Regions from separate parts of the Piscinibacter sp. PDB5-1 genome, predicted to be linked through region 4. Evidence: predicted binding sites of a transcription regulator. Region 4 holds the regulator's gene; each other region holds the start of a gene.
What was found. Region 4 encodes LexA, which represses DNA repair genes until DNA is damaged. Its sites were predicted from a motif close to ACTGTATNNNNATACAGT; they were not measured.

Region 1 (6,880 bases), on a different contig from region 4:
GTTCTACACACAGATCGAAGAAGGCGCCTCGATCTCGTCCTTGACCAGCGTGCGCAGCATCATCGGCGTCGCGATCTCGCTCATGGCCGCCGCTTCCTGGATCCTGCTCATCGTGGCGGTCTTCATCGGCCGGAACCGCGCACCGATCACCCGCACCGTCGAGTGACCCCCGCAAGATGCGCCGGTCTCGCCGTCGTTGCTGAACCGCCGAGATCACGCATGGCCGGCGCACATCCACTGACACGTCAAACCCATTCCTCCATGCGACCACGCCGACCCACCCCGACACGCCGGCGGCACGCACGCGTCCTGGCCCTGGCCCTGTGGCCGCTGCTCATGCCGCTCGACACCCGCGCCGCGCCCGGCAGCGAGCTGCTCGGCTGCTGGAGCGCACGCGGCATCGTCTCGCACCTCGCGGATGGATCTGCCCAGGAAATTCGCGGTCAGGCCTGCACGATGGCCGTGCGGGCCCAGCAGATCGTCACGACCTGCCAGCTGTCGCAGGGGCGCAGCTACGTGGCCGAATACAGCTACCAGATCGTCAAGCCCGGCACCTACCGCGCGACGGTCACTTCGAACTCGGTCCAGCCCAGCCTGGTCGGCTCGGCCCGCGACTACCACTACGAGGTGTCCGGCGACCGCCTGCGCGTGACCACCCACCCGCCCGCCCCGAAGCCCCCGCCACCGACCGCGGCGGTGCGGGTGGTCTCCGAATCCGAGCGCGTGGCGTGCGAGAAGTAAGGCCCCGCGCCGGCGCTGCGGTACGGAAGCGGTGCGCTACGACCTAGGGACGGACGCCGGCGCAGACGGCGGACGCTGCTGAAGCTGCTGCTTCAGTCCCTCGCAGGGGTCGGGCGTGGGCGTCAACTGCGCTGGGCGGCGCTCGTCGGCCACCAGGCCCGAGGGCTCGCCGAACAGCACCACGCGCAGCGCTGAAGGCGGCACACCCGAAGCCGCCAGGTGCAGCGGCACGCCCCGGTCGCGCGACGCGTGGTGCGCGCCGGCCAGCAGCAGCACCTGCCGCCCGGCCACGGCGCCCGACAGCGCCTCGGCGACGGTGGCCGCCATGGCCCGGTCGCGCGCGATCTGGATGCGCACCATCGGCGCCATCTGCGATTCGGGCAACAGGCCGCAGTGACCGTCGCGCACGGCGGCCGTCAGTTGCCCACGCGCAGCCTCGGGCACGGTGGCGTCGAGCGATGCGTCGCGCATCGCGTCACGCATGCCCGCGCGCGGCAGGTTGCCGCCGAGCACCGGCACGCCCGCGCGCACGGCGGCCATCACCACCGGGCCGTACTGCGCCCAGGGCCAGCCCGCGTCGTTCCAGCGCAGCGCGGCCTGCGTGCGGGCCTCGTCGGCGTCGCGCGGCAAGGCCGCCGTGCCGTGGCCTTGTTCGACCATTTCAAGCACCACGGCCTGCAGGCGCCCTTCGGCGGCCAGCGTGCGCACGGCTTCGGCCACCTGGCGCTGCTGGTCGAGCTGGTCGTGCTGTTCGCCGAACACGAGCACGCGTTCGCGGCCCGGCGGGCCGGCCGACTGGCACGCCGCCAGCGCCAGCGCCGCCAGTGCGAGCAACGCGACCAGCCGCGTGCGGGCCGTCATTCGAAGCTGCAGCTGCGAAAGCCGACGAACAGCAGGTCGTGGTCGGTCGGTTGAAATTCGCGGTGCCGCCCATGGCGGATGCGCTCGCGCGTGGCGAACGACGCGCCGCGCAGAACGCGGTCGCTGCCGAAGGCGGGCGGCAGGCTGGCCGACCACGCGCCGGGCACGAAGCCGGGGTACGGGCGGGCAGTGCCGGCGGTCCATTCCCACACATCGCCCCAGCGAAAGCCGCGCGGGGCGCCCAGGTGCGCAGCCAGTTCCCACTCGACCTCGGTCGGCAGGCGGCGCCCGGCCCAGCGGCACCACGCGTCGGCCTCGAACCAGCTCACGTGCAAGGCCGGTTGGTGCAGCGGCACCCGCGCCATGCGGCCCCAGCGCTGCAGCAGCACGGCCTGGCGCATCTGGTCCACATAGCGTGGGCTGCGGCGGCCTTCGCGCTGCAGCCAGGCCCAGCCCTCGGGCGTCCACCAGCGGGCATCGTCGTAGCCGCCGTCTTCGACGAACTCGCAGAACTGCGACCAATTCACCGGCTGCGCGTCGATCTCGAAGTCGGGCACGTCCACCTCGTGCGCCGGGCGCTCGGTGTCGAACACGAAGCCTTCCTCGTCGCTGCCCATGCGCCAGCGCGTGGCCGGAAACGACAGCGCATCGCGCGGCGGTGCGCTTTCGAGCCGGGGCACCAGGCCCGCGTCGAAGCCGGTCGCCTGCGCCAGCACGGCAAACGCCTCGGCGCGCCACTCTTCGTGAAACAGCGCCAGGCGAAAGAAGAACAGCGACTCGTCGTCTTCGTCGGCCCGGTCGAGCAGTTCGAGCGTGGTCTCCAGCGTGTCGATCAGGTACTGCCGCACCGAAGGCAGCGGCGGCAGGCCCCGGCCCTGGCGACGCGCGCGCGGCGAAAGCGTCGGGTCGTACAGGCCATCGGCCTCGGGGTCGAGCGAGGCAAGGCGCGGCACGCGCAGGTCGGCGCCGTCACCGCGGTGGCGCTGCACGTTGCGCAGCACCACGTGCTCTTGAAACCAGCCGATGTGCCCGAGCAGCCACTCGGGCGAGTCGAGCCGCGGGTGGTCGGGCAGGGCCAGCGGGGCCTGCCCTTCTTCGGGCGCACGGTTCAGCGCGTCTTCGAAGGCGTGGCTCCAGCGCAGCGTGTGGTTGCGCGCGTCCATCAAGGCCAGCGACAGCAGCGACTTGCCCGCACGCCGCATGCGCGGCCCGTCGATGGGCGGGGCTTCGAAGTCCAGGGTGCTCATGGCGTCCCCTCAGAGCGCCTCTTCGGCTTCGATGGCCAGCGCCACGGCGATCACCGTGAACACCACCAGAATGACGAACGCGATCAGCAGCGGCACGAGCCACGACCGGCGCGGGTAGCGGTCGCCGAAGCGGCCCGCGACGTACTTCGTCTGCGCCGACGCCGAGGCGATGGCCCACGCGACCAAAAGCGCCAAGCCACCCACGCGCGACAGCAGATCGAGCGCCACCGACTCGGGCGCCGCCAGGGCCAGGAACATCGACGCGGCCGTGGCCACGATGCTGCCGATGAACCACGCCTGCGAGTTGGCGGCACGGGCCGGCTCGCCGAGCGCCCGCCAGTTCTTCATGTGCAGGAAGGCGCCGAACACGGGCGAGAACAGCAGGCTCCACAGCATCGCAGCGCGTGGGTTCCACAACGCGGGCGCGTCGGCCAGGGGCGTCATGTCGGCAACGGCGGCTTTGGGAGGGGCGTAGAGGTTTTGACTCACGGGGCAGGCGCTTGAGATGGAAGCCGACCATGGTAGCCAAGCCCCACCCACGGCGTCGCCGGGCTTGCCCCACCCACTGGATGAAAATACAGTCCCGCATCGCACCGCCGCGCCCCCTGCCGAACGCCCCTCGCCATGTCCCGCCGCCTGATCGCCCACCTCGACATGGACGCGTTCTACGCCTCCGTCGAATTGCTGCGCTACCCCGAGCTGCGCGGCCAGCCGGTGGTGATCGGCGGGGCGCGGCACTACGGCCCCGAGACGCTGGCCGACGGCACGCGGCGCTTTGCCCGGCTGCGCGAGTACGCCGGTCGCGGCGTCACCACCACCGCCACCTACGAGGCGCGCGCGCTCGGCGTGCACTCGGCGCTGGGGCTGATGAAGGCCGCGCAGCTCGCGCCCGACGCCATCTTGCTGCCCGGTGACTTCGACCAGTACCGCCACTACTCGCGCCTCTTCAAGGCCGCCGTGCGCGCCATCGCGCCGGTGGTCGAAGACCGCGGCATCGACGAGATCTACATCGACCTGAGCGACGTGCCCGGCGCGCAGGCCGATGCCGGTGCGGCCGTGGCACGGCAGTTGAAAGACGCGGTGCGCGAGGCGACGGGCCTGAGTTGCTCGATCGCGGTGGCGCCCAACAAGCTGCTGGCGAAGATCGGCTCCGAGCTCGACAAGCCCGACGGGCTGACCTTGCTGAGCGAGGCCGACGTGCCCACGCGCATCTGGCCGATGGCCGCGCGCAAGGTCAACGGCATCGGCCCCAAGGCCAGCGCCAAGCTCGCTACGCTGGGCATCGAGACCATCGGCCAACTCGCCGCCGCCGACCCGGGCTTTCTGCTCGCGCACTTCGGCAAGAGCTACGGCGCGTGGCTGCACGAAGCCGCGCACGGCCGCGACGAGCGCGTGGTGACGACCTTTCGCGAACCCAAGTCCATCAGCCGCGAAACGACCTTCGAGCGCGACCTGCACGCGGTGCGCGACCGAGCCCGCCTCGGCGAAATCTTCACCGACCTGTGCGTGCGGCTGGCCGCCGACCTGCAGCGCAAGGGCTACGCCGCCAAGACCATCGGCATCAAGCTGCGCTTTGACGACTTCCAGATCGCCACGCGCGACCTGACGCTGCCCGCGCCGACGATGGATGCGAAAGCCATCCGCCGCGCGGCAGGCGAATCGCTCAAGCGCGTCGATCTGTCGCGGCGCCTGCGGCTGCTGGGGGTGCGGGCGGGGGCACTGGTGCCAGCGGGCGCGATGTCGGCCACGCCGACGGCGGCGGTGGCCGCGCGCGAGCCCGAGGCGGTGTACGAGACGCTGTCGCTGTTCGACCCGCTGCCCGAAGCCGCGCCACCCAGCCCCCGCTGACCGGGGTGTCGGCCACGCGCTTGCACGGGTTGGCATTTACGCCGATACTTATCTCAATGGCTAACCATCATGTCCGCGTCGCCGAAGTCTTCCACGCGCTCGCCGACCCCACGCGCTGCGCGATCGTGGGGGCGCTGGTGCGCGGGCCCGAGTCGGTGTCCGCGCTGGCCGCGCCCTTCGACATGGCGCTGCCCTCGTTCATGAAGCACCTGTCGGTGCTCGAACGCAGCGGCGTCATCCGCTCGCGCAAGCAAGGCCGGGTGCGCACCTGTGAACTGGTGCCCCAGGCGCTGACGCAGGCCGAAGGCTGGATCGCCAAGCAACGCGCCCTGTGGGAAGCCCGCAGCGACCGCATGGCGCAGTTCGCCGAAAAACTTCACCAACAGGAGCAGACCGATGCCCAACGCACCCGCCCATGAATCGCCCGACGGGGCCGACCTCGTCATCTCGCGCCTGGTGCGCGCCCCACGGGCCACGCTGTGGCGCGCGTGGACCGACCCCGCCTTGCTCGAAGAGTGGTGGTGCCCGAAGCCCTGGACAACCGAGGTGCGCAGCTTCGACCTGCGCGCGGGCGGCGACTTCTACACCTTCATGCGCGGCCCCGACGGCGGCACCAGCGACAACCCCGGCAGCTTCCTCGACGTGCAGCCGCACAGCCGGCTGGTGTTCACCTCGATGCTCACCGGCGGCTGGCGCCCCGCCACCCCGTGGATGCCCTTCACCGCCATCGTCACGATGGCCGACGAAGGCGAAGGCACGCGCTACATCGCCACCGTGATGCACCCCGACCGCGCCACCCGCGACAAGCACGAAGCGATGGGCTTCTACGAAGGCTGGGGCACCTGCATCGACCAGCTCGAAGCCCTCGCGCAAGGCTTGCGCTGAGCCGCCTGCGGGCAGCAACCGCGCTGACACGGCGCTCGCATATCCTCGGCCGTTTCAACCGACGGCCTGGGAGGCCTGCATGACGATCTCGGACCGCACGGAAACGTTCTTCGGCAAGCGCGTGGTGGACTACTCGGGTGGCCCGGTCGCCCTCGACGCCGGCACGGTGCACCGCCTCACGCTCGACTACGACGACAAGCGTTCGATGAGCGAGCTGCTGGCCGAGTACCTCGGGCTCATCGACAAGGGCCAGCTCGAAGCGTTGGTCTTCGGCATGTGGTCCGAACCCTTCGAGAACAGCCCCGACGAGGCCTTCGCCGTGCTGGTCGAGTACGCCTCTGATCTGCCCCGCCTGAAGGCGCTGTTCGTGGGCGACATGACCTACGAAGAGTGCGAGATCTCGTGGATCATCCAGGGCAACTACCAGCCGCTGCTGCAGGCGCTGCCGCAGCTCGAAGTGCTGCAGATTCGCGGCTCGACCTCACTCAAGCTGCCGGCCTTCACACATGCAGGGCTGCGTGAACTGACGCTCGAATGCGGCGGGCTGCCGAAGGACGTGAGCGAAGCGCTGGCGCAGTCCACGCTGCCGGCGCTCGAAAAGCTCGAACTCTGGCTCGGCTCCGACGGCTACGGCTTCGAGGGCGATGTGGACCTCTTCCGCCGCGTCGTCGCGCAACTCAAGACACCGAAGCTTCGCCACCTGGGCCTGCGCAATTCCGAGATCGTCGATGCGCTGGCCGCCTGGCTGGCCGGCGAAGCGTGGGTGGCCTCGCTCGACGTGCTCGACCTGTCGCTGGGCATCCTGAGCGACACGGGCGCCAATGCGCTGCTCGCCAGTCCGCACGTCAAGGCGCTGAAGCGCCTGGACCTATCGCACCACTACGTCTCTGAGCCGGTGCAGCAGAAGCTGCGCGCAGCCATTCCGGGCGTGGTGCTCGATGACGCGCAAGAAGGCGACGAAGACGACCGCTACATCGCGGTCAGCGAATAAGCCCCCGCACGCACGCCGCCATGCAAGCCTGGGTGGTGCTGGGCGTCGCCGACAGCAAGCGCACACGCGGGCTGCTGGCGGCCGCCGCCGCATGCGGCGCGCCCGTGCGCTGCGTCGCCTGGCGCGACTGGCTCGCAAGGCCTGGGGTGCTCGACGAAGCCTTCGACGCGCTGCACGCACCCTGCCGCTTCAAGATCGAACCGCCCGGCGACGACCCGCTGGCGCACCTGCATCTGCTGCACGCGGGCTGCGCGCAGTTCGGCCGTGCACCGGTCGAGGCGCCCGAGCGCGGCGAACTGGTGGCGGC
Region 2 (6,880 bases), on a different contig from region 4:
TGCGGATCATCTCGCGCAGCAGCAGCGCACGCCCCAGCACCAGCGGCGCCGGCCGGGCGCGCGCATGCGGGCCTTCGTAGCCGAGGTCGATGCGCTTGTCCATCGCGCGCGGCACGAAGTCGCGCACGGTGTCGGCGGCGAGCTTGGCCAGGTTCACCGGCTGGTCGGCCGTGGCCTGCGAGGGGTCTTCGGCCCGCGCCATCGCCAGCAGCTGGTTGACCATGTGCGCGGCGCGCTGGCTGGCCACGGCCATCTGCCGCAGCGATTTCTTGATGGACTGCGGGTCGCTGTGGCCGGCGTCGATCTCGCGCTGGATCAGCTCGGCCTGCGTGCGCAGGCCGGCCAGCGGCGTCTTCAGCTGGTGTGCCGCGTCGGCCAGGAAGTGCTTCTGCGAGCGGATGCTGCCGTCCAGCCGCGAGAGCAGGTCGTTGATGGCGCGCACGAGCGGCGACACCTCTTCGGGCGCGTCGCGTTCGTCGATCGGGCTCAGGTCGTGGCTCTCGCGCTTGCGGATGCGCTGCTGCAGCGCATTGAGCGGCGCGATGCCGCGCGCCAGCGCCAGCCACACCAGCAGCACCGCCACCGGCAGGATCACGATGTGCGGCAGCATCACGCCCTTGGTGATCTCGACCGCGAGCCGCGAGCGCTTGCCCAGGGTTTCGGCCACCTGCACCAGCGGCGGCGTGGGGCCGGGCTGCTCGATGTCCACCCACACGTAGGCGACGCGCACGTCTTCACCGCCGATGGTGTCGTTGCGCAACTGCACCTGGCCGGTCCGGCGCGGTGCGTCGCCGGGCGGCGCCGGCACGATGCGCTCGCCACTGACGAGTTCGCTGCGCAGGCCGAGCACCTGGTAGTACACGGTGTCGGACTCGTCGGTGCGCAGCAGCTCGGCCGCGCCGGTGGGCAGGCTGAAATCGGCCTTCGAGCCGGCCGGCGAATGGCTGATCGTGACCTGCTGCGCCAAGGCGCGCGCCAGCTCGCCGAGCTGGCGGTCGTAGGGCTGGTCGGCGATGCCCTGCGCAACCAGCCAGGTCAGCACCACACTCATCGGCCACAACAAGAGCAGCGGCGCGAGCATCCAGTCGAGGATCTCGCCGAAAAGGGAACGTTGTTCTCGCGCGAACGGCATGCGGGCCAGGATAGGGGCGCTGCCTTGCGCGAAGCTGTACAGGGACTTCAGCCGGCGATCTTTTCGAGGCAGTAGCCCAGCCCGCGCACGGTGGCGATGCGCACCGGCCCGTGCTCGATCTTCTTGCGCAGGCGGTGGATGTAGACCTCGATCGCGTTGTTGCTGACCTCGTCGCCCCACTCGCACAGCCGCTCGACCAGCTGGTCCTTGCTGACCAGCCGCCCCGCGCGCTGCAGCAGCACTTCGAGCAGGCCCAGCTCGCGCGCCGACAACTCGATCATCTGGTCGTTCAGGTACACCACGCGGCCGGTCGCGTCGAAGGTCAGCGGCCCGTGCTTGATGACGCCCGAGGCGGTGCCCAGGCCGCGCCGCGTCAGCGCCCGCACGCGCGCTTCGAGCTCTTGCAGCGAGAAGGGCTTGGCCATGTAGTCGTCGGCGCCCAGGTCCAGGCCCTTGACGCGCTGCTCGACGCTGTCGGCCGCCGTCAGGATCAGCACCGGCACCGTCACCCCGCGCCCGCGCAGCCGGCTCAGCACCTCGAGCCCGTGCAGCTTGGGCAGCCCCAGGTCGAGGATCACGAGGTCGAACTCGTGCGAAGCGAGCGCCGCATCGGCCTCGGTGCCGGTGGCCACGTGGTCCACCGTGTAGCCGGCCTGGCGCAAGGATCGCAGCAGGCCATCGGCCAACACCTGGTCGTCTTCGGCAATCAAGAGGCGCATGCGGGTTCTCCGTCGGGGGCTCCTGGCCCGAATTCATTGTAGGGATGGCCCTGTGACGGGCTGGAAAAAGACTGTACAAACATCCAGCATTTGAGAATAATCGCCGAACTTTTGGAGATCAGCCCCATGGACGCACCGGTGAAGCCCTCGACCCTCAACAGCGAAAAAGCCAAGGCCCTGCAAGCGGCCCTGGCCCAGATCGAAAAGCAGTTCGGCAAGGGTTCGATCATGCGCCTGGGCGAAGGCGAAGTCATCGAAGACATCGAGGTGGTCTCCACCGGCTCGCTCGGCCTCGACATCGCGCTGGGCGTCGGTGGCCTGCCGCGCGGCCGGGTGGTCGAAATCTACGGCCCCGAGTCGTCGGGCAAGACCACGCTGACGCTGCAAGTCGTCGCCGAAATGCAAAAACAAGGCGGCACCTGCGCCTTCATCGACGCCGAACACGCCCTCGACGTGCAATACGCGCAAAAGCTCGGCGTCAACCTGCAAGAGCTCTTGATCAGCCAGCCCGACACCGGCGAACAGGCGCTCGAAATCGTCGATGCGCTGGTGCGCTCGGGCTCGGTCGATCTGGTCATCATCGACTCGGTCGCCGCGCTCACGCCCAAGGCCGAAATCGAAGGCGAAATGGGCGACAGCCTGCCCGGCCTGCAAGCCCGCCTGATGAGCCAGGCGCTGCGCAAGCTCACCGCCACGATCAAGAAGACCAACACCATGGTCATCTTCATCAACCAGATCCGCATGAAGATCGGCGTGATGTTCGGCTCGCCCGAAACCACCACCGGCGGCAACGCGCTGAAGTTCTACGCCTCGGTGCGCCTCGACATCCGCCGCATCGGCAGCATCAAGAAGGGCGAAGAAGTCATCGGCAACGAGACCAAGGTCAAGGTCGTGAAGAACAAGGTCTCGCCGCCGTTCAAGACCGCCGAGTTCGACATCCTCTACGGCGAAGGCATCAGCCGCGAGGGCGAGATCATCGACATGGGCGTCGAAGCCAAGGTGCTCGAAAAGAGCGGTTCCTGGTACGCCTACAACGGCGAAAAGATCGGCCAGGGCAAAGACAACGCGCGTGAGTTCTTGCGTGAGAACGCCGACCTCGCCGTCGAGATCGAAAACAAGGTGCGCGAGGCCGTGGGCATTCCCCTGCTGCCGACCGGCACCCCGGGCGAGCCAGCCCCTGCCGCCAAGGCCGGCAAGGCCGCGAAAGAAGCCAAGGAATAAGCCGCGCCCGGGGCTTCGACGGTGGGCACGAAAGCGGGCCCGTCGCGGCTGTCGCTCAAGGGGCGCGGGCTTCAACTGCTCAGCCAGCGAGAGCACAGCCGCAGCGAGTTGCGGCGCAAGCTGTTGGCCTACCTGAAGGTCGAACAACGCGCCGCGCAACAAGCAGCAGGCGGCGCGCGAGCGACCGGTGGCCACGCGGCGAATTCACCTGACCGGCACCTGTCCGATCCGTCGGCAAGCGCCGATGACACGGCCGAGATCGGCACTGTCGCCGAGGTCTGGGGCACCGCCGAGGCACGCGCGCCCCTCCACGCCGCGGCCGACACCGACCCGGCCGAGGCCGCCGCCCAGGTCGAGGCCGTGCTCGACTGGCTGCAGGCCCACCGCTACCTCAGCGAAGAGCGCTTCGCCGAAAGCCGCGTGCATGTGCGGGCGCCGCGCTACGGCAACCTGCGCATCCGCCAAGAACTCGCGCAGCACGGCGTGGCCCTGACCCCCGATGCAACCCAGGCCCTCAAGGACAGCGAACTGCCTCGGGCCCAAGCCGTCTGGCAGCGCAAGTTCGGCCAGCCGGCGAGCGATGCGCGTGAGCGCGCCAAGCAGGCCCGCTTTCTGGCCGCGCGCGGCTTTTCGGCCGAGGTGATCCGGCGCGTCGTTCACACCCGCCCCACCGGCACCGACGACGACGTGGGCGCGCCCTTCGCCGACGACACGGCAGACACCTGACGACCGCCTGACGACCCAGGGCGCGGGCTGGTTTTCTGCACAAATATGGTGCAGTGCGAAGTGCTACATTCGCGGGCTTCCGCGCTACGGGCTTTCCCGCATCGCCCCCTCCCACCCACCGCCCGCCACATGGCCCTGCCACCCGCTGCGCCTGAGCGCCAACTCAAGCACCGCCGTCAGATCGACGTGCAGGTGTTTGCCCGTGGCGATGGCCTGTGGGAAGTCGATGCCCGGCTGACCGACATCAAGACCCGCGACGCGCGACTTGGCGGCCAGATCCGTCCCGCCGGCGAGCCGATCCACGACCTGCTGCTGCGCCTGGTGATCAACAGCCGGCTCGACATCGTCGAGGCCGGCGCGCACTCCGAACGCACGCCCCACCCCGGCCATTGCGACGACCACGGCGACGCCTACACGCGCCTGGTCGGCCTGAACCTGCTCAAGGGCTTCCGCTGGGCCGCGATGGAACGCCTGGGCGGGGTGCAAGGCTGCACCCACCTGACAGAACTCGCCCAACTGCTGCCCACCGCCGTGATGCAGGGCCTGGCTGGCGAGGGCGTGTCCCCCTTCAAAGCTGGCAACGACGACAAGCCGCCGTTCCAGCTCAACCGCTGCCACGCGCTGCGCACCGACGGCGAGGTGGTGCGCCTGCACTACCCGCGGTGGCACCAGCGCCGCGCCGGCAACGACGACCCGACCCCTTCCGCGACGGCGGTTCCGTCACCCCTTTCTGGAACTTGAGCAAGAGAGAGTGCGATGAAGATTCATGAGTACCAAGGCAAGGAACTGCTTCGCCAGGCCGGCATTCCCGTGCCGCGCGGCTACCCCGCGTTCAGCGTGCTGGAGGCCGATGAAGCCGCCCAGAAGCTGGGCGGTTCGATCTGGGTGGTGAAGGCGCAGATCCACGCCGGCGGCCGCGGCAAGGGCGGCGGCGTGAAGCTGGCCCGCACGCGCGACGAGGTGAAGCAGCTCGCGGGCGAGATCCTCGGCATGCAGCTCAAGACCCACCAGACCGGCCCCGAAGGCCAGAAGGTGCGCCGCCTGCTGATCGAAGAAGGCGCGGACATCAAGAAGGAGTACTACGTCGCCGCCGTCACCGACCGCGGCACGCAGCGCGTCGCGATGATGGCCAGCAGCGAAGGCGGCATGGACATCGAAGAGGTCGCCCACGCCACGCCCGAGAAGATCATCAAGGTCTTCGTGGACCCGGCGACCGGCCTGACCGACGCGCAAGGCGCCGAGTTGGCCAAGGGCATGGGCGTGCCCGAAGCCTCGCAGGCGCAAGCCATCGACGTGCTCAAGAAGCTCTACCAGTGCTACATGGACACCGACGCCTCGCTGGCCGAGATCAACCCGCTGATTCTTGAAGGCAACGGCAACATCAAGGCCCTCGACGCGAAGTTCAACTTCGACTCGAACGCGCTGTTCCGCCACCCCGAGATCGTCGCCTACCGCGACCTCGACGAAGAAGACCCGGCCGAGATCGAAGCCTCGAAGTTCGACCTCGCCTACATCCAGCTCGACGGCAACATCGGCTGCCTGGTGAACGGCGCCGGCCTGGCGATGGCGACGATGGACACCATCAAGCTCTTCGGCGGCGAGCCGGCGAACTTCCTCGACGTGGGCGGCGGCGCCACCGCCGAGAAGGTCACCGAGGCCTTCAAGATCATGCTCAAGAGCCCCAAGGTCGAGGCCATCCTGGTCAACATCTTCGGCGGCATCATGCGCTGCGACACCATCGCCGAAGGCGTGATCACGGCCTGCAAGGCGGTCAACCTGAAGGTGCCGCTGGTCGTGCGCATGAAGGGCACCAACGAAGAACTGGGCAAGAAGATGCTGGCTGAAAGCGGCCTGCCCATCATCAGCGCCAACACGATGGCCGAAGCAGCCGACGCCGTGGTCAAGGCCGCCGCGGGCAAGAAGTAAGACGAGGCAAGCACATGAGCATCCTGATCAACAAAGACACCAAGGTCATCACCCAGGGCATCACGGGGAAGACCGGCCAGTTCCATACCCTCGGCTGCCAGGCCTATGCCAACGGCAAGAACGCGTTCGTCGCCGGCGTGAACCCCAAGAAGGCGGGCGAGAAGTTCGCCGACATCCCCATCTACGCGTCCGTCAAGGAAGCCAAATCGCAGACCGGCGCCACCGTCTCGGTGATCTACGTGCCGCCCGCAGGCGCGGCCGCCGCGATCTGGGAAGCCGTCGAAGCCGACCTCGACCTGGCCATCTGCATCACCGAAGGCATCCCCATCCGGGACATGCTCGAGGTGCGCAACAAGATGAAGCAGAAAGAGGCCGCTGGCGGCAAGAAGACGCTGCTGCTGGGCCCCAACTGCCCGGGCCTGATCACGCCCGATGAAATCAAGATCGGCATCATGCCGGGCCACATCCACAAGAAGGGCCGCATCGGTGTCGTGAGCCGCTCGGGCACGCTGACGTACGAAGCCGTCGCGCAGCTCACCGAGCTGGGCATCGGCCAGTCGAGCGCGGTCGGCATCGGCGGTGACCCGATCAACGGCCTGAAGCACATCGACGTGATGCAGATGTTCAACGACGACCCGGACACCGACGCCGTGATCATGATCGGCGAGATCGGCGGCCCCGACGAGGCCGACGCGGCCCGCTGGTGCCAGAAGAACATGAAGAAGCCGATCGTCGGCTTCATCGCGGGCGTCACCGCGCCTGCGGGCAAGCGCATGGGCCACGCCGGCGCGCTGATCTCGGGCGGCGCCGACACGGCCGATGCCAAGCTCGCCATCATGGAAGAGTGCGGCTTCACCGTGACGCGCAACCCGTCGGAGATGGGCCGCCTGCTCAAGGGCCTGATCTGACCGATCCGCGTCCGCGCAGCTTGCGTGAACCAGGGCCGCCGCGTGCGGCCCTTTTCATTGGTGCATGCGAACTCGCGGCCGGGCCTGGTTTCATGCGGCCGCGCCGCGCAGCGGGCCTCTACACTGCGCGGCGTGCCGCCTTCGGGCGCGCTGCACGCACAACGCAATAAGAAAGTAGGACTCTGCATGGAGCAGTTCTTGACGCCGCAGTTCTGGTTCGCGGTCGGCCAGATCATCATGATCGACAT
Region 3 (6,880 bases), 410 kb from region 4:
TTCGCTGGCGCAGCGCTCGGCCAATGCCGCCAAAGAAATCAAGACACTGATCTCGACCAGCGTCGAGCGTGTGGACCACGGCTCCACGCTCGTCGATCAGGCCGGCCAGACCATGCAAGAGATCGTCGATTCGATCCAGCACGTGAGCCGCCTGATGGGCGAGATCACCGACGCCACGCTCGCACAGACCGCCAGCATCGAAGGCCTGCAAGACACCGTGCGCGAACTTGACGCCGCCACCCACGAAAGCACCGCGCTGGCCGAACAGGGCGCGGGCGCCGCCGCCGGCCTGGTGAGCGACGCACGCGAACTGGTGCGCACCGTCTCCGTCTTCAAGCTCGACGCGGGCGCGGCCTGACGCCGATCACGCCCCCACCGCCCCACCCTTTCACCGCCCTTCCCGCCTTCAGGACCCGCCATGAAAACCTTGCGCTTCACCGCCACCGCCGCCGCCATCGCCGCCCTGCTGCTCGCCGCCTGGGCCACCGGCGCCCGCGCGGCGCAACCGCTCGTCACCCAAGAGGCCGACGTGCTGGAGCGCAGCGAATGCCAGTGGGACTACTTCCGCGAGAACGCCCGCGCTGGCGAGCTCAAGGCCAACGGCTGGACCACCCAGGTCGGCTGCGGCGTCGGCGCCAACACGCAGCTCGACGTGGGCTTCTCGCGCGTGAAGGCGACGGACGTGCGCTCCGACGCGGTCTACTTCACCGGCAAGACCAACACCGTCAAGCGCGAAGGCAACGGCGTGGGCGTGTCGGTCGTCTATGGCGTGATCGGCCTGCGCGAAGCCGGCAACAACCTCAGCACCGAGAGCATGAACATCGGCCTGGCGTTCACCAAGTCCTTCAGCTCGCACATCACCGGCCACGCCAACCTCGGCTGGCTCAAGGTCAAAGACGACGAAAGCCGGCTCACCTGGGGCCTGGCCGGCGAGCTGGCGCTGGGCAACGGCGTCGAGCTGCTGGCCGAGACCTTCGGCGAAGACGGCAGCCGGCCGTGGATGGCGCTGGGCGCACGCTGGGTGCTGTCCGAAACCGCCAGCGTCAACGCCTCGTACGGCATCCAGCGCGACACGCCGCGCCTGAAGCTGACGACGGTGGGCGTGATGCTCAACTTCTGAGCTTGATCGGCGACTGGCTTGCACGCCCCGATCCGTTCGGGCTGAGGCCTCGAAGCCCTCACACCGCTTGGCTGCTGGCGTGAAAATCGCCCCGGCATGAACTCGATCCGCGCCCGCCTCTTCGCCTCGCTGCTCGCCCTGCTGCTGCTGGCCGCCCTCGTCACGGCGGGGTTCACGTACCGCAACGTGCTGGCCGAAACCGAGGCGCTGTTCGACTACCAGTTGCAGCAAATGGCGCTTTCGCTGCGCGACCAGGGCGAGGTGGCGCCCGACCAGGCCCCGGCGCTGGCCGATGGCCAGCTCGACTTCGTGGTGCAGATCTGGTCGATCGACGGCCGCGCCATCTACAGCTCGCGCCTGCACCGCCACCTGCCCAGCCGCGCGCTGCTGGGCTTTGCCACGGTGCAGGTCGAAGGCGACGGCGCGCAGAAAGAAAGCTGGCGCACCTTCAGCGTGGCCACGCCGTTTCGGGTGATCCAGGTGGCGCAGCCGGTGCGCATCCGCGAGCGGCTGGCCGCGGCGTCGGCGCTGCGTGGCGTGACGCCGCTCTTGGTGCTGACGCCGCTGCTGGCACTGGCCATGGGCGCGCTGACCGCGTGGACGCTGCGCCCGCTGCGCCGCGTGGCCGACGAGGTGCGCCGGCGCGACGCGCAACTGCTGAGCGACGTGCACGCGCAGGGCCTGCCCGAGGAGGTGTCCACCCTCGTCGCGGCGCTCAATGCGCTGCTGCAACGCCTGCGCGAATCGCTCGACACGCAACGCGCGCTGGTGTCTGACGCGGCGCACGAGCTGCGCTCGCCGCTCACCGCTCTGAAGCTGCAGCTCGAACTGCTCAAGCGTGCGCCCGACGACGCGCAGCGCAGCGAGGCGCTGGCCGCGCTCACCGCCGGCATCGACCGCGCCGCGCGGCTGGTCGAACAGCTGCTCACGCTGGCGCGCAGCGAACCCGGCGCACCGGCCCTGGCACGCGAAGCGCTCGACCTGGCCGAGCTGGTGCGCCAGGCAGTGGCCGACACGGTGCCCTTCGCGGTGTCGCGCGGCACCGAGTTCGCGCTGTTCGCCGACGCACCGGTGCAGGTGACGGGCGACCGCACCGCGCTCGCGGTGCTGGTGCGCAACCTGGCCGACAACGCTGTGCGCTATTCGCCCGCCGGCTCGCGCGTCGAACTGCGGGTGGGCGACGACGCCGGCGTGCCCACGCTGCAGGTGGACGACGCGGGCCCGGGCATTCCGCCCGAAGAACGCGGCCGCGTGTTCGACCGCTTCTACCGCCGCAACCCGGCCGCCGAGCCCGGCACCGGGCTCGGCCTGGCCATCGTGCGCAGCGTGGCCACGCGGCATGGGGCCGAGGTCACGCTGGGCGAATCGCCGCTCGGCGGCCTGCGGGTGACGGTGCGCTTTCAGCGGCCGGGCTGAGCGGCCGAGACACTGAAAGGCCGCGGGCTACTTCGGCGTCACCGGGGCCAAGAGGCGCACCGCCTCGTGGGCCTTCTCTTGCCGGGCCACATCGAGCGCGCTGCGGCCCTGCATGTCGCGTTGCGCAGGCCGCGCGCCCCGGTCGAGCAGCAGCCGCACGGCGGCGGCGTTGCCCGCCAGGGCGGCGAAGTGCAAGGCGGTCATGCCTTGCGGGCCGATGGCGTTGACCTTGGCCTTGCGGTCGAGCAACTCGCGCACAAAGCCCAGCGGGTCGTCGAGCCCGGGCACGCCGGCCAGCGCCACGGCCGTCATCAAGGGCGTCATGTCGCCGGGCGGCGTGCGGCCGTTCGCGTCGGCGCCCAGCCGCAGCAGGGTGCGCGCCGTGGGCAGGTCGTGCCGGTTCAGCGCCAGGTCGAGCGGCGTGCTGCCGGGGTCGTAGGCCATGCGGTGGTCGGGGTCGGCGCCGGCCTTGAGCAGCGCCTCGATCACCCCGGTGCCCAGGCCGTGGCCGATGGCGAATTGCAGCGGCGTCGAGGGCACGAGGTCGAAGCCTTCGACGAGTTCGCTGACGCCGTTCGGGTCGGCGCCCCAGGCCACCAGCGGCGGCAGCATCGAGAAACGGCGGTGCCTCAGCGCGGCCATCAACAAGGCCTGCCGCGCGAGGCCGGGCGTCTGGCGCGCGTCGAGCGTGGGCAGCAGCGCCGCGAGGGCCGCGTCCTGGCCTTGTTCGATGAGCACAGCGGCCGAGGTCGAGGCGCCCTCGGGCATCACCCGGTGCGAGGCGAGCAGTGCTTGCAGGTCGGTGCGGCCCGAGGCCTGGGCCTGCTGCAGCGGGGCGCGGCCGGCGCCCTGGCGCAGCGTGGGGTCGGCGCCCTGGCTGAGAAGCACGCGCAGCAGCCAGGTGTTGCCTTGGTCCAGCGCGTACATCAGCGCGGTCTCGCCGCGCGGTGAGGTCGCGTTGGCGCGGGCCCCGCGCACGAGCAGGGCCCGCGCGAGGTCGAGCTGCTCGCGGGCGCGGGTGCTCGAGGGCCGCGTTTCGGTCGCGGCGACGACGTGCAGCGCGCTGAAGCCGCTCACCTGGGTGTTCGCGTCGGCGCCGGCGCGCACGAGTTGCGCCGCGAGGGCGAAGTCGCCCTGGCCCACCGCCTGCATCAGCACGCTCTCGCCGCCCGCGCTCAAGGGGCGGTCGAGGCTCGCGCCGGCTTTGAGCAGTTGGTAGGCGATGTCCATCTGCCCGCGCTTCACGGCCTGCGCGACGAGGCTCGCCCCGGCCGCGCAGGCCGTCGGGTCGTCGCCCTGCTTCAGGTGGCGCGCCACCGCCCGCGCATCGCCGGCGAGGATGGCCTGGTAGAGCCGGGGCGTCGGTGCCGCCTGGCCTTCGGCGCGCGGGCAACGCAGCGCCGGGGCGGCGGGTTCGGGCGGGGCGGCCCGGGCAGGGGTGAGCGCGGCCATGGCGAGGCAGGCGGCGGCGAGCCAGCGGCCGGGGGTGATCGCACGTGAGGTCATGCCGATCCCTGGGTGTTGTTGGCGCTTCATGGTCTCGTCAGGCGATGTCGCCGTCCACATAGAACCAGCGGCCCTCTTCTTTCACGAAGTGGCTGGTTTCGTGCAGCCGGTGCGCGCGCCCGGCGAGCTTGCTGCGGGCGACGAATTCGACCGTCGCGTGGGTGTCGTCGAGGGCCCGGTGCGCCTTCACGTCCAGGCCCAGCCAGTGCAGGCCGGGAGGCGAGGGCTCCAGGTCCGACGGCCGCGTGCTCGGGTGCCAGGTGTCGAGCAGGTAGCCGGTGAGGTCGCGCACGAAGGCGGTGTACCGCGAGCGCATCAGCGCCTCGGCGCTGGGCGCCTGCAGGTGCAGCGGGCCGTCGTGGTAGCGGCCACAGCAGGCGGCGTAGGGCTGGGGGCTGCCGCAAGGGCAGAGGGCGGATCGGTCGGCAGGCATGGGCGCGGATTGTCTCGCCCCGTGACCGATGCCCGGGGACGGATGGGGTGACTTGGAAAAAGTCCCACAGGGCGGCAAATACTGTATAAAAATACAGTACCCGTTCGCTGCTGCCCATGAGCTCCTTCGCCCCCACCCGCCCCCCTCGACACGACACCGGCCGCACCCCCGCGTGCGGCACGGCGTCCTTGTTCGATGGGTTCGAGCCGCCGGGTCCGGGGTCGCCGGCACTGGCATCGACGGCATGGGCATCCCCTGCGCGGGCTTCGTCCGCACCGGCGCCTGCGTCGGCCCCGCCGGGGTCTGCGTCGCCGCCCTTCCCTGCCTTGCCCGGCCCGGTCGCGCTGCACCCCGAGCTGCTGCACCCGGCCCTGTGGCGCGGCCACCAACTCGGCCGCAGCGGCGAGCGGCCCGTGCCCAGCGGCTTTGCCGCGCTCGACGCGCACCTGCCCGGCGGCGGCTGGCCGCGTCGCGCGCTCACCGAGCTGCTGCTGGCGCAGCCGGGCATCGGTGAAATCCGCCTGCTGGCCGAAGCGCTGGCCGAGGTGCAATCCACCGGGCGGCTGGTGATGCTGTTCGACCCGCCCGCGCAGCTGTCGGCCTGGGCCTTGACACAACTGGGGCTCGACGTGTCGCAGCTGCTGGTCGTCCACACCCAGCTGCAACCCACGCCGGGCACCGACAGCCAGTGGGCGCTCGAACAGGCCCTCAAGAGCGGCCACGTCGGGGCCACGCTCGCCTGGCTGCCGGCCCGGCTGCGGCCCGAGCGCGTGCGACGCCTGCAGCTGGCCGCGCAGGCGCACGACGGCCCGGCCTTCGTGCTGCGCGAGATGGCTGCCCAGCAGCAGGCCAGTGCCGCACCGCTGCGCCTGGCCTTGCGCCCGGGCGGGGCCGACCAGCTGGCGGTCAACGTGCTCAAGCGGCGCGGGCCGCCGGTGCTCGCGCCCATTCACCTGCGGCTGCCGCCGGTGCTGTCGGCCACCGCCACAGCGCGGGCCGACGCGGCCGCCGCACGCCACGCGCCGCTGGCCGGCGCGACCTTCGTGAACCTGGCTTGAGCAGGCGTGAAGCGACATGGCCCGCGCCCACACCCCGGCCGGGACCGCCGATGGGCTCGCACCCCCTGAGTCCCCCACCGCAGCGCCGGCCTCGGCCGGCAAACCCCAGCGGTGGATCGGCATCCACCTGCCTTGGCTGTCGCTCGAATCCTTCGCCGCCACGCTGAGCGGCGGGCTCGAAGGCCAGGCGCTGGCGCTCGTCGATCTGCACCACGTCATCGCCGCCAACGAACAGGCCCGGGCGCAGGGCGTGCACCCGGGCCTCAAGCGCGCCACCGCGCTGGCGCTCGCGCCGCAGCTCGTGCTGGGGCAGGTCGATGCGCACCGCGACGCGCGGGCGCTGCTGAGCGTCGGCCATGCCGCGCTGGCCTTCACGCCCATGGTCTGCCTGTGCCCACCCGAGGGCGTGCTGCTCGAAGTGCAGGCCAGCCTGCGCTACTTCAAAGGCCTCGACGCGCTGCTGTGCCGGCTGCGCGACGCGCTCGTGCCGCTGGGCCACCGCGTGCAGCTCGCCAGCGCGCCCACGGCCCAGGGTGCCCTGTGGCTGGCGCGCCTGGCCTCGCCTGAGCGCACCTTGTGCGCACCCGACCTCGCCGTGCTGCACCGCTGGCTCGACGCCGCGCCCCTGGGGCTGCCCGAGGCCGCCGCCGAGCACGCCGAAGCCTGGCAGGCGATGGGGCTGCGCACGCTGGGCGACCTGCGCCGGCTGCCGCGCGCGGGGCTGGCGCGGCGCTTCGGCACCGGGCTGCTCGGCGAGATCGACTGCGCCTTCGGCGACCGGCCCGACCCGCGCGAGCCGTTGCGCCTGCCGCCCGTCTTCGACAGCGAACTCGAACTCTTCGCCCGCGCCGACAACACCGCGCAACTGCTGCACGGCGCCGAGGTGCTGCTGATGCGGCTGGTGGCCTGGCTGTCGGCCCGGCACGCCTTCGTGCGGCGCTTCGACCTGCACATGAAGCACGAGCCGCGCTGGCGCCACGAGAGCCAGACGCCGCCCTGCACCGTGCTCACGCTGGCCCTCACCGAGCCCTCGCGCGACGCGGCCCACCTGCTCGCGCTGCTGCGCGAACGCCTCGCCGCGCTGGTGCTGCCCGCGCCCACGCTCGACCTGGCCCTGCATGCGCACGACATCGCCCACCAGCCGCCGCCCAACGACGAGCTGTTTCCCACCCCGCGCGGCGAGCGCGAAGGCCTGGTGCGATTGATCGAGCGCCTACAGGCCCGCCTCGGCCGCGAGCGCGTGCAGCGCCTCGTGCCGCTGGCCGACCACCGCCCCGAACGGGCCACCGCCTGCCAGCCGGCCGATGGCGGCCTGCTCGACACGCAACGCCTCACCCGGGCGGCCCG
Region 4 (6,880 bases):
TGATGGCCTGGGACCTGGGCGGCAACTGGAACAACGAGTTGCTGCGCATGCGGCTCGCGCTGAAGATGCCGGTCGAGCGCATCAACGAGCTGCTGCCCCCGTACCCCGGCGAAAAGCCGCTCGCCACGGCCGACTACGCGGCGCTGTTCCGCGGCCTCAAGGTCGATGGCTCGCTCGGCAAGCAGGCGCTGCTGCACGCGCCCGAGTCGGGCGTCGAAGGCGTGGGTTCGAACAACTGGGTCCTGGCCGGCTCGCGCACCACCACCGGCAAGCCGCTGCTCGCCAACGACCCGCACCTGAAGCTCACGACGCCGGCGCTGTGGTACTTCGCACGGCTCGAAGCGCCTGGCCTGAAGGTCGCGGGCGCCACCATGCCCGGCCTGCCCGGCGTGGTGCTGGGGCAGAACGAGCGCGTGGCCTGGGGTTTCACCAACACCAACCCCGACGTGCAAGACCTCTACCTCGAACGCGTGCACGCCGACGACCCGGCGCAGTACCAGACGCCCGACGGCTGGGCCCGGTTCGAAAGCTTCGACGAGGTCATCAAGGTGCGCGGTGGGGCCGACGTGTCCATCACCGTGCGCGGCACGCGCCACGGGCCGGTGATCTCGGACGTCGGCGGCCCGGCCGACGGCTTGACCGGTGCGCCAGGCGGACCGGGCTATGTGCTGGCGATGCGCTGGACGGCCCTCGACAGCGACGCCGACCTGCTCGAAGCCCCGCTGCTGGCCAACCGCTGGCAGTCGGTGGACGACTTTCTCACCCACTCGGGCAAGTACATCGCGCCGATGCAGAACGTCGTGGTGGCCGACACCGCCGGCCGCATCGCTTTCGTCGCCGCCGGCCGGGTGCCGCAGCGCGGCCCGCAGCACGACCTGAAAGGCCTGGTGCCCGCGCCCGGGTGGGAGGCCCGCTACGACTGGACCGGCTTCGTGCCGGGCGACCAGACCCCGCGCGAACGCGACCCCGCGCGCGGCTGGCTGGGCAGCGCCAACCAGCGCATCCACCCGCCCGAGTACCCGCACTACATCGCCAGCGAGTGGACGACGCCCTACCGCATGCAACGCATCGAGCAGATGCTCGAAGGCAAACCCAAGCACGATCTCGACAGCCTGCGCGCCATGCAGGGCGACGAGCTCTCGCTGGCCGCGCAGCGGTTGCTGCCGCACCTGCGCAAGGCGCAATCGGTGCACCCGCTGGCGGCAGCGGCGCAGCGCGAGTTGACGGGCTTCGACGGCACGATGGCCGCCGAACGTGCGGCGCCACTGGTCTTCTGGGCCTGGGTGCGCCAGCTCACGCAGGCCGTGCTGGCCGACGACATCGGCCAGGCGTCTTACGACCGCAGCGTGGGGTCGCGCAACTTCCGCGAGGCCCTCGAAGGCGTGCTCGACCGCAACGACGCGTGGTGGTGCGACGACAAGGCCACCGCCGCCGTCGCCGAGACTTGCGCCCAGCAGAGCGACGCGGCCCTGACCCGCGCGCTCGACGAACTGCAGACCCTGCAAGGCCCCGATGTGTCGAAATGGCAGTGGGGCCGCGCCCACATTGCCCGCGCCGAGCACCGGCCGTTCAGTCAGGTCGGCCCGCTGGCGCGCTGGTTCGAGCTGCGCACGCCGGTGGGCGGCGACACCCACACGCTCAACGTGTCGAAGGTGGCCATGCGGGCGGATGCCCGGATTGGCATGCCCTACCGCACCGAGCACGGCCCCTCGCTGCGCGCGCTCTACGACCTGGGCGACCCGTCGAAGTCACGCTTCATGCATTCGACCGGGCAGTCGGGCCTGGTGTTCTCGTCGAGCTACCGGGGCTTTCTCGACCTGTGGCGCGAGGTGAAAGACGTGCCGGTGTGGGGCGACGGTTCGGCCGGGCACGCGCTGGTGTTGACCCCCGGGGCGCCTTGAGGGGTCAGCCCCTCACACCGCCCCGAACTCGGCCTTGCGCCGCGCCGTGTAGGCCCACCACGGCGCCTTCTGCGCGCCGCCCATGAAATCGACCACGGCCATGAAGGTGTCGAGCACGCACGGGTCTTGCCGCAGGCCGGTGGCCTGGCACAGGCGCTGGTAGAGCGAGAACGGGTCTTGCCCCGCGAGTTCACGCGGGTGCTGGATGCCGATCAAACGCAGGTCTTCGGCCAGCGCCGGGCCGATGTTGGGCAGCTGTTCGAGCTGCTCGCATTCGTCGGCGCTGAGCGCCTTGCGCAGGGGTTTGGTGGCGAAGGCCGTGCGGCTCACGGGGGCCTCACATCAGCATGTTGTTGCGGATGAGCCCGACCGCCAGGCCTTCGAGTTCGAAATCGACATCGCCGAAGGGCACGACGATGGGTTCGAAGTCGGGGTTCTCGGGCAGCAGCTCGATGGTCGTGCGCGTGCGCTTGAAGCGCTTGACCGTGACCTCGTCGCCCAGGCGCGCCACGACGATCTGGCCGTTCTTGGCGTCTTTGGCGCGCTGCACAGCGAGCAGATCGCCGTCCATGATGCCGGCGTCGCGCATGCTCATGCCCCGCACTTTGAGCAGGTAGTCGGGCCGGCGCGGAAACATGCTCGCCTCGACCAGATAGGTCTGGTCGATGTGCTCTTGCGCGAGGATGGGGTGGCCCGCCGCCACACGCCCCACCAGGGGCAGCGAAAGCTGCGCGAGCGAGGGCAGGGGCAGCGAGAACTGCTTGCCGCGGCTCTCGTTGAGCGCACGCAATGTGTCAGACTTCAAACGGATGCCCCGCGAGGTACCGCCGACCAGTTCGATGACGCCCTTGCGGGCCAGGGCCTGCAAATGCTCTTCGGCGGCGTTGGCCGAGCGAAAGCCCAGCTCGTTGGCGATCTCGGCGCGGGTGGGCGGAGCCCCGGTGCGCTCGATGGCGCTTTGCACCAGATCGAGGATCTGCTGTTGTCGGTCGGTCAGTTTGGGCGTGTCTTGCATGGCGCGTCCTGCGGTTGGTGGGCGGCAACTCAACCACTGTATTTTCATCCAGCCTCACGAAAATGAAAAGTACTCGTGCGCTTGTCGTGGTGTTGGGCACCGGCGGCACCATCGCCGGCACGGCCACGGGCGCGGCCGACGCGCTCGCCTACCGCGCCGCGCAACTGGGCATCGAGCAACTCGTCCAGGCCGTGCCGCCGCTGGCCGGCACCCCGCTCGAATGCGAGCAGGTCGCCCAGATCGACAGCAAAGACATGGACTTCACCGTGTGGCAGGCGCTGGCCCGGCGCGTGTCACACCACCTCGGCCGCGATGAAGTCGCCGGCGTCGTCATCACCCACGGCACCGACACGCTCGAAGAGACCGCCTACTTCTTGCAGCGCGTGCTCGCGCCCACCAAGCCGGTCGTGCTGACCGCCGCGATGCGCCCCGCCACCGCCTTGCAGGCCGATGGCCCGCAGAACTTGCTCGACGCCGTGACCGTGGCCCGCACGCCCCAGGCCCGCGGCGTGGTGGCCGTGATGGCCGGCGCGGTGCATGCGGCCGCCGATGTGCGCAAGGCCCACACCGTGCGCATCGACGCGTTCGACTCCGGCGACGCCGGCCCCATCGCGTGGATCGAAGCGGGGCGCTTGCGCGAACTGCGCGGGTGGCCCGAAGGCGAGCCGGCGGGGGCCGATGTGGGCCGTGACCCGCAGGCGTGGCCGCGAGTTGCCATCGTGAGCAGCCATGCCGGCGCCGATGGTTTGCTGGTCGATGCCGCCGTGGCGGCGGGCGTGCAGGGCCTCGTCGCCGCCGGCACCGGCAATGGCACCTTGCACGCGTCGCTCGAAACCGCTTTGCTGCGCGCTCAGGCCGCGGGCGTGCAGGTGCTGCGATGCAGCCGCGTGCCCAGTGGCCCCGTGCTCGCCAAACCCGACGACACGCTCGAAGCCGGCGGCACGCTGTCGCCGGTGAAGGCGCGTGTGGAGTTGATGCTCCGCTTGCTCGCGCCCTGACGCGGGCACGTGCCGAGCGCTGCGCCCGCTGCTGCGCGGGGCTGCGCAGCAGCGGGGGATCAGCAACTGAACGGGTAGAACCGTTTCTCGGTCGTGGTGCCGTCGTGAGAGAGCGTCACCCAGCGCCCGTCTTCCTTGACCTCGGTGAAGCCGCAACCCAGGTGGCGAAAGTCTTCGTAGGTCTCCTGGTTCACGGGGTGGCCGCCCTCGGGTGAGATGACCTGGTACCGACCTCCGGCGGGTTCGGGCAGGCGCCGAACCATCATCCCGGTGCGCAAGCTCATGACCACCTCGCCTTCGATCACTGCCGTTGGTGTCATCGCGGCGGGGACGTCCTTGCGGTACACGCGAAGGCGCCCGTCCTCATCGCGACCGCTCACGTAGGCGCTGTGCTGGCTGCTGAAAAGGGCGACGCAGCGCTGCGAGCCCGGCGCGAGGGGCTGGTCGAGCAAGGGCTTGAGGCCCGCGTCGAACACCTGGCAGCGGCCGTCGGGCCAGCGTGTGGTGACCAGCACGGCACGTTCGGGCGAGGTGGTCCCGCTGTACGGGTTCTGCAAGTCGTGCAGCCACCGCATGTCGCCGAAGCCTTCAGGTGCCCCAGGCAGGCTCAGGGGCTGACCGTCCGTTGAATAGAGCTGGCTGCCCTTGCCATCGAAGGCACGCGCCAGCAGGTGCACGAGTTTCAGCCCGGGGCCTTCGATGCCGAACGCCTCGACGCTGCGCCATTGCGGCGCGATGACCTCGCGCAGCGTCGCCCGCGCGAGCACGCCCCGGCCGTCCCGCGTCTCGATGGAAATGAGGCCGAGAGGTTTCAAGCCGGTGTCTTGGGCATCGACCGAAACGAAGCTGCCCGGCGTGCGGGCGACCAGGCGGCCGCGCTCGAACAAGGCGAGGCGGGTACCGCCGTCACCCTCGGCCAGGGTCAACAGCACGCGCTCGGATGCGCCGCCTTGCTCAGCGGGCGCAGGCTCGGGATACGCAGCGTCGAAAGGCGCGAGACCGAACGTTTGGCCCCGGGCATCGACCAGGGTCGAGCAGCCTTGTCGCCAAGCCAGAAAGCCGTGATGGCCTCCGCCGAGAGCGATCGGGTAGACCGAGCGATACACCGTGCGCGGCTTGGGTGCCTTCCGCAGCACGAAGCGGCCCCGGTGGCCTTCCATGTGAGGCGTGAGCGACAGCGTGCGCACATGCTTGAACCACACGGGGTTGCGCACGAGGCGCCCGTCCGCCGTTTCGTCGAGGCCCGTGTAGGCCCCGTCGTCGTAGGCCTGGGGGTTCGGCTGGCAGGGTGCAGCCCCTGCGAATGTGCTGACCACCAGGGCCGTGATCGCTGCAATCCAGCGCGCAGCCCGTCCGTTCAAAGACCGCCCAGGCACAGGTACTTCACCTCGACATAGTCCTCGATGCCCTGGCGCGCGCCTTCGCGGCCGAGGCCCGATTGCTTCACGCCGCCGAAGGGCACTTCGGCGGTCGAGATCAGGCCGGTGTTGACGCCGACCATGCCGTATTCGAGCGCTTCGCCGACGCGGAAGATGCGGCCCACGTCGCGGCTGAAGAAGTAGCTGGCCAGCCCGAACTCGGTGTCGTTGGCCAGGTGGATGGCTTCTTCTTCGGTCTTGAAGCGAAACACCGGGGCGACCGGGCCGAAGGTCTCTTCGCGCGCGCACAGCATGTCGCTCGTGGCGTCGGCCAGCACGGTGGGTTCGATGAAGCGGGCCGCGAGCTTGTGGCCGCCGGTCAGCAGGCGGGCGCCCTTGGCCTGCGCGTCGGCGATGTGGCGTTCGACCTTGGCGACGGCCTGGTCGTCGATCAGCGGGCCCACGTTCACGCCGGCCTCGAAGCCGTTGCCGACCTTCAGGCCCTGCGCACGCTCGGCGAGCTTGTCCACGAAACGGTCGTAGATGCCGTCTTGCACATAGAAACGGTTCGCGCACACGCAGGTCTGGCCGGCGTTGCGATACTTGCTGGCGAGTGCGCCTTCGACGGCGGCGTCGAGGTCGGCGTCGTCGAAGACGATGAAGGGCGCGTTGCCGCCGAGTTCGAGCGAGAGCTTTTTGATCGTCGGCGCGCACTGGGCGGCGAGGATGCGGCCGACCTCGGTCGAGCCGGTGAACGACAGGTGGCGCACGGTGTCGCTGGTGCACAGCACCTTGCCCACGGCGATGGATTGGTCGCCATCGGCCGTGACCACGTTCAACACGCCCGGCGGCATGCCCGCGCGCTGCGCCAACTCGGCCACGGCCAGCGCCGACAGCGGCGTCTGCTCGGCCGGCTTGATGACCACCGGGCAGCCGGCGGCAAGCGCCGGTGCGACCTTGCGCGTGATCATCGCGATCGGGAAGTTCCACGGCGTGATCGCCGCGCACACGCCGACCGGTTGCTTCAGCACGAGGTAGCGCTTGGTGGCGTCGGTGGTCGGCACGACCTCGCCATACACGCGCCGGCCTTCTTCGGCGAACCACTCGATGAAGCTCGCGCCGTAGCCGACCTCGCCCTTGGCCTCGGCCAGCGGCTTGCCTTGCTCGGCGGTCATCAGCCGCGCCAGGTCGTCGGCGTGCTGATTCAGCAGCGCAAACCACTTCATCAGGATGGCGGCGCGCGCCTTCGCGGTGGTGTTGCGCCACGCCGGCCAGGCGGCGTTGGCGGCGGCGATCGCGCGCTCGGTCTCGGCCACGCCGAGGTTGGCCACCTCGGCGAGCTTGTGGCCCGTGGCCGGGTCGGTCACGTCGAAGCGGGCACTCCCGGCAACCCACTGGCCGCCGATCAGCGCGTCGGTCTTCAGCAGGGTCGGGTCGGCGAGGGCGGCGAGCGGCGAGGTGGGGGTGTTCATGGCAGAGGTCTCCGAGGGGCCGCAACCAGGGAAATCGAGGGCCCGTGCAAGCGAATGCCGGGGATCATAGGCCGGGGTGCCCGCGCCGCCGCGCCGTGGGAAAATCCCGCCTTCGCGCCCATGGCATGCCGCCCCG

Region 1: dinB (DNA polymerase IV) is a predicted target of LexA. The motif match lies at 3,414-3,431, and genes of this name have one in related genera.
Region 2: recA (recombinase RecA) is a predicted target of LexA. The motif match lies at 1,922-1,939, and genes of this name have one in related genera.
Region 3: imuA (translesion DNA synthesis-associated protein ImuA) is a predicted target of LexA. The motif match lies at 4,556-4,573, and genes of this name have one in related genera.

Annotation. Positions count from the first base shown of each region.
Region 1 covers NZ_JBWVZL010000001.1:843,770-850,649, forward strand. The annotation lists gene AC1KAT_RS03750 (hypothetical protein) at 1-166, shown strand, start outside; gene AC1KAT_RS03755 (hypothetical protein) at 337-741, shown strand; gene AC1KAT_RS03760 (ChaN family lipoprotein) at 778-1,602, opposite strand; gene AC1KAT_RS03765 (SUMF1/EgtB/PvdO family nonheme iron enzyme) at 1,599-2,849, opposite strand; gene AC1KAT_RS03770 (hypothetical protein) at 2,859-3,338, opposite strand; gene dinB (DNA polymerase IV) at 3,474-4,697, shown strand; gene AC1KAT_RS03780 (ArsR/SmtB family transcription factor) at 4,754-5,116, shown strand; gene AC1KAT_RS03785 (SRPBCC family protein) at 5,094-5,582, shown strand; gene AC1KAT_RS03790 (STM4015 family protein) at 5,662-6,573, shown strand; gene AC1KAT_RS03795 (STM4014 family protein) at 6,594-6,880, shown strand, end outside.
Region 2 covers NZ_JBWVZL010000004.1:289,827-296,706, forward strand. The annotation lists gene AC1KAT_RS17605 (sensor histidine kinase) at 1-1,132, opposite strand, end outside; gene AC1KAT_RS17610 (response regulator) at 1,180-1,851, opposite strand; gene recA (recombinase RecA) at 1,978-3,072, shown strand; gene AC1KAT_RS17620 (regulatory protein RecX) at 3,094-3,798, shown strand; gene AC1KAT_RS17625 (DUF2889 domain-containing protein) at 3,928-4,539, shown strand; gene sucC (ADP-forming succinate--CoA ligase subunit beta) at 4,555-5,724, shown strand; gene sucD (succinate--CoA ligase subunit alpha) at 5,739-6,632, shown strand; gene AC1KAT_RS17640 (TerC family protein) at 6,819-6,880, shown strand, end outside.
Region 3 covers NZ_JBWVZL010000002.1:629,837-636,716, forward strand. The annotation lists gene AC1KAT_RS10225 (methyl-accepting chemotaxis protein) at 1-358, shown strand, start outside; gene AC1KAT_RS10230 (hypothetical protein) at 419-1,120, shown strand; gene AC1KAT_RS10235 (ATP-binding protein) at 1,217-2,536, shown strand; gene AC1KAT_RS10240 (ankyrin repeat domain-containing protein) at 2,564-4,072, opposite strand; gene AC1KAT_RS10245 (YchJ family protein) at 4,080-4,475, opposite strand; gene imuA (translesion DNA synthesis-associated protein ImuA) at 4,802-5,533, shown strand; gene AC1KAT_RS10255 (Y-family DNA polymerase) at 5,550-6,880, shown strand, end outside.
Region 4 covers NZ_JBWVZL010000002.1:216,792-223,671, reverse strand. The annotation lists gene AC1KAT_RS08325 (penicillin acylase family protein) at 1-1,901, shown strand, start outside; gene AC1KAT_RS08320 (helix-hairpin-helix domain-containing protein) at 1,914-2,231, opposite strand; gene lexA (transcriptional repressor LexA) at 2,239-2,916, opposite strand; gene AC1KAT_RS08310 (asparaginase) at 2,979-3,914, shown strand; gene AC1KAT_RS08305 (hypothetical protein) at 3,974-5,230, opposite strand; gene AC1KAT_RS08300 (NAD-dependent succinate-semialdehyde dehydrogenase) at 5,272-6,744, opposite strand.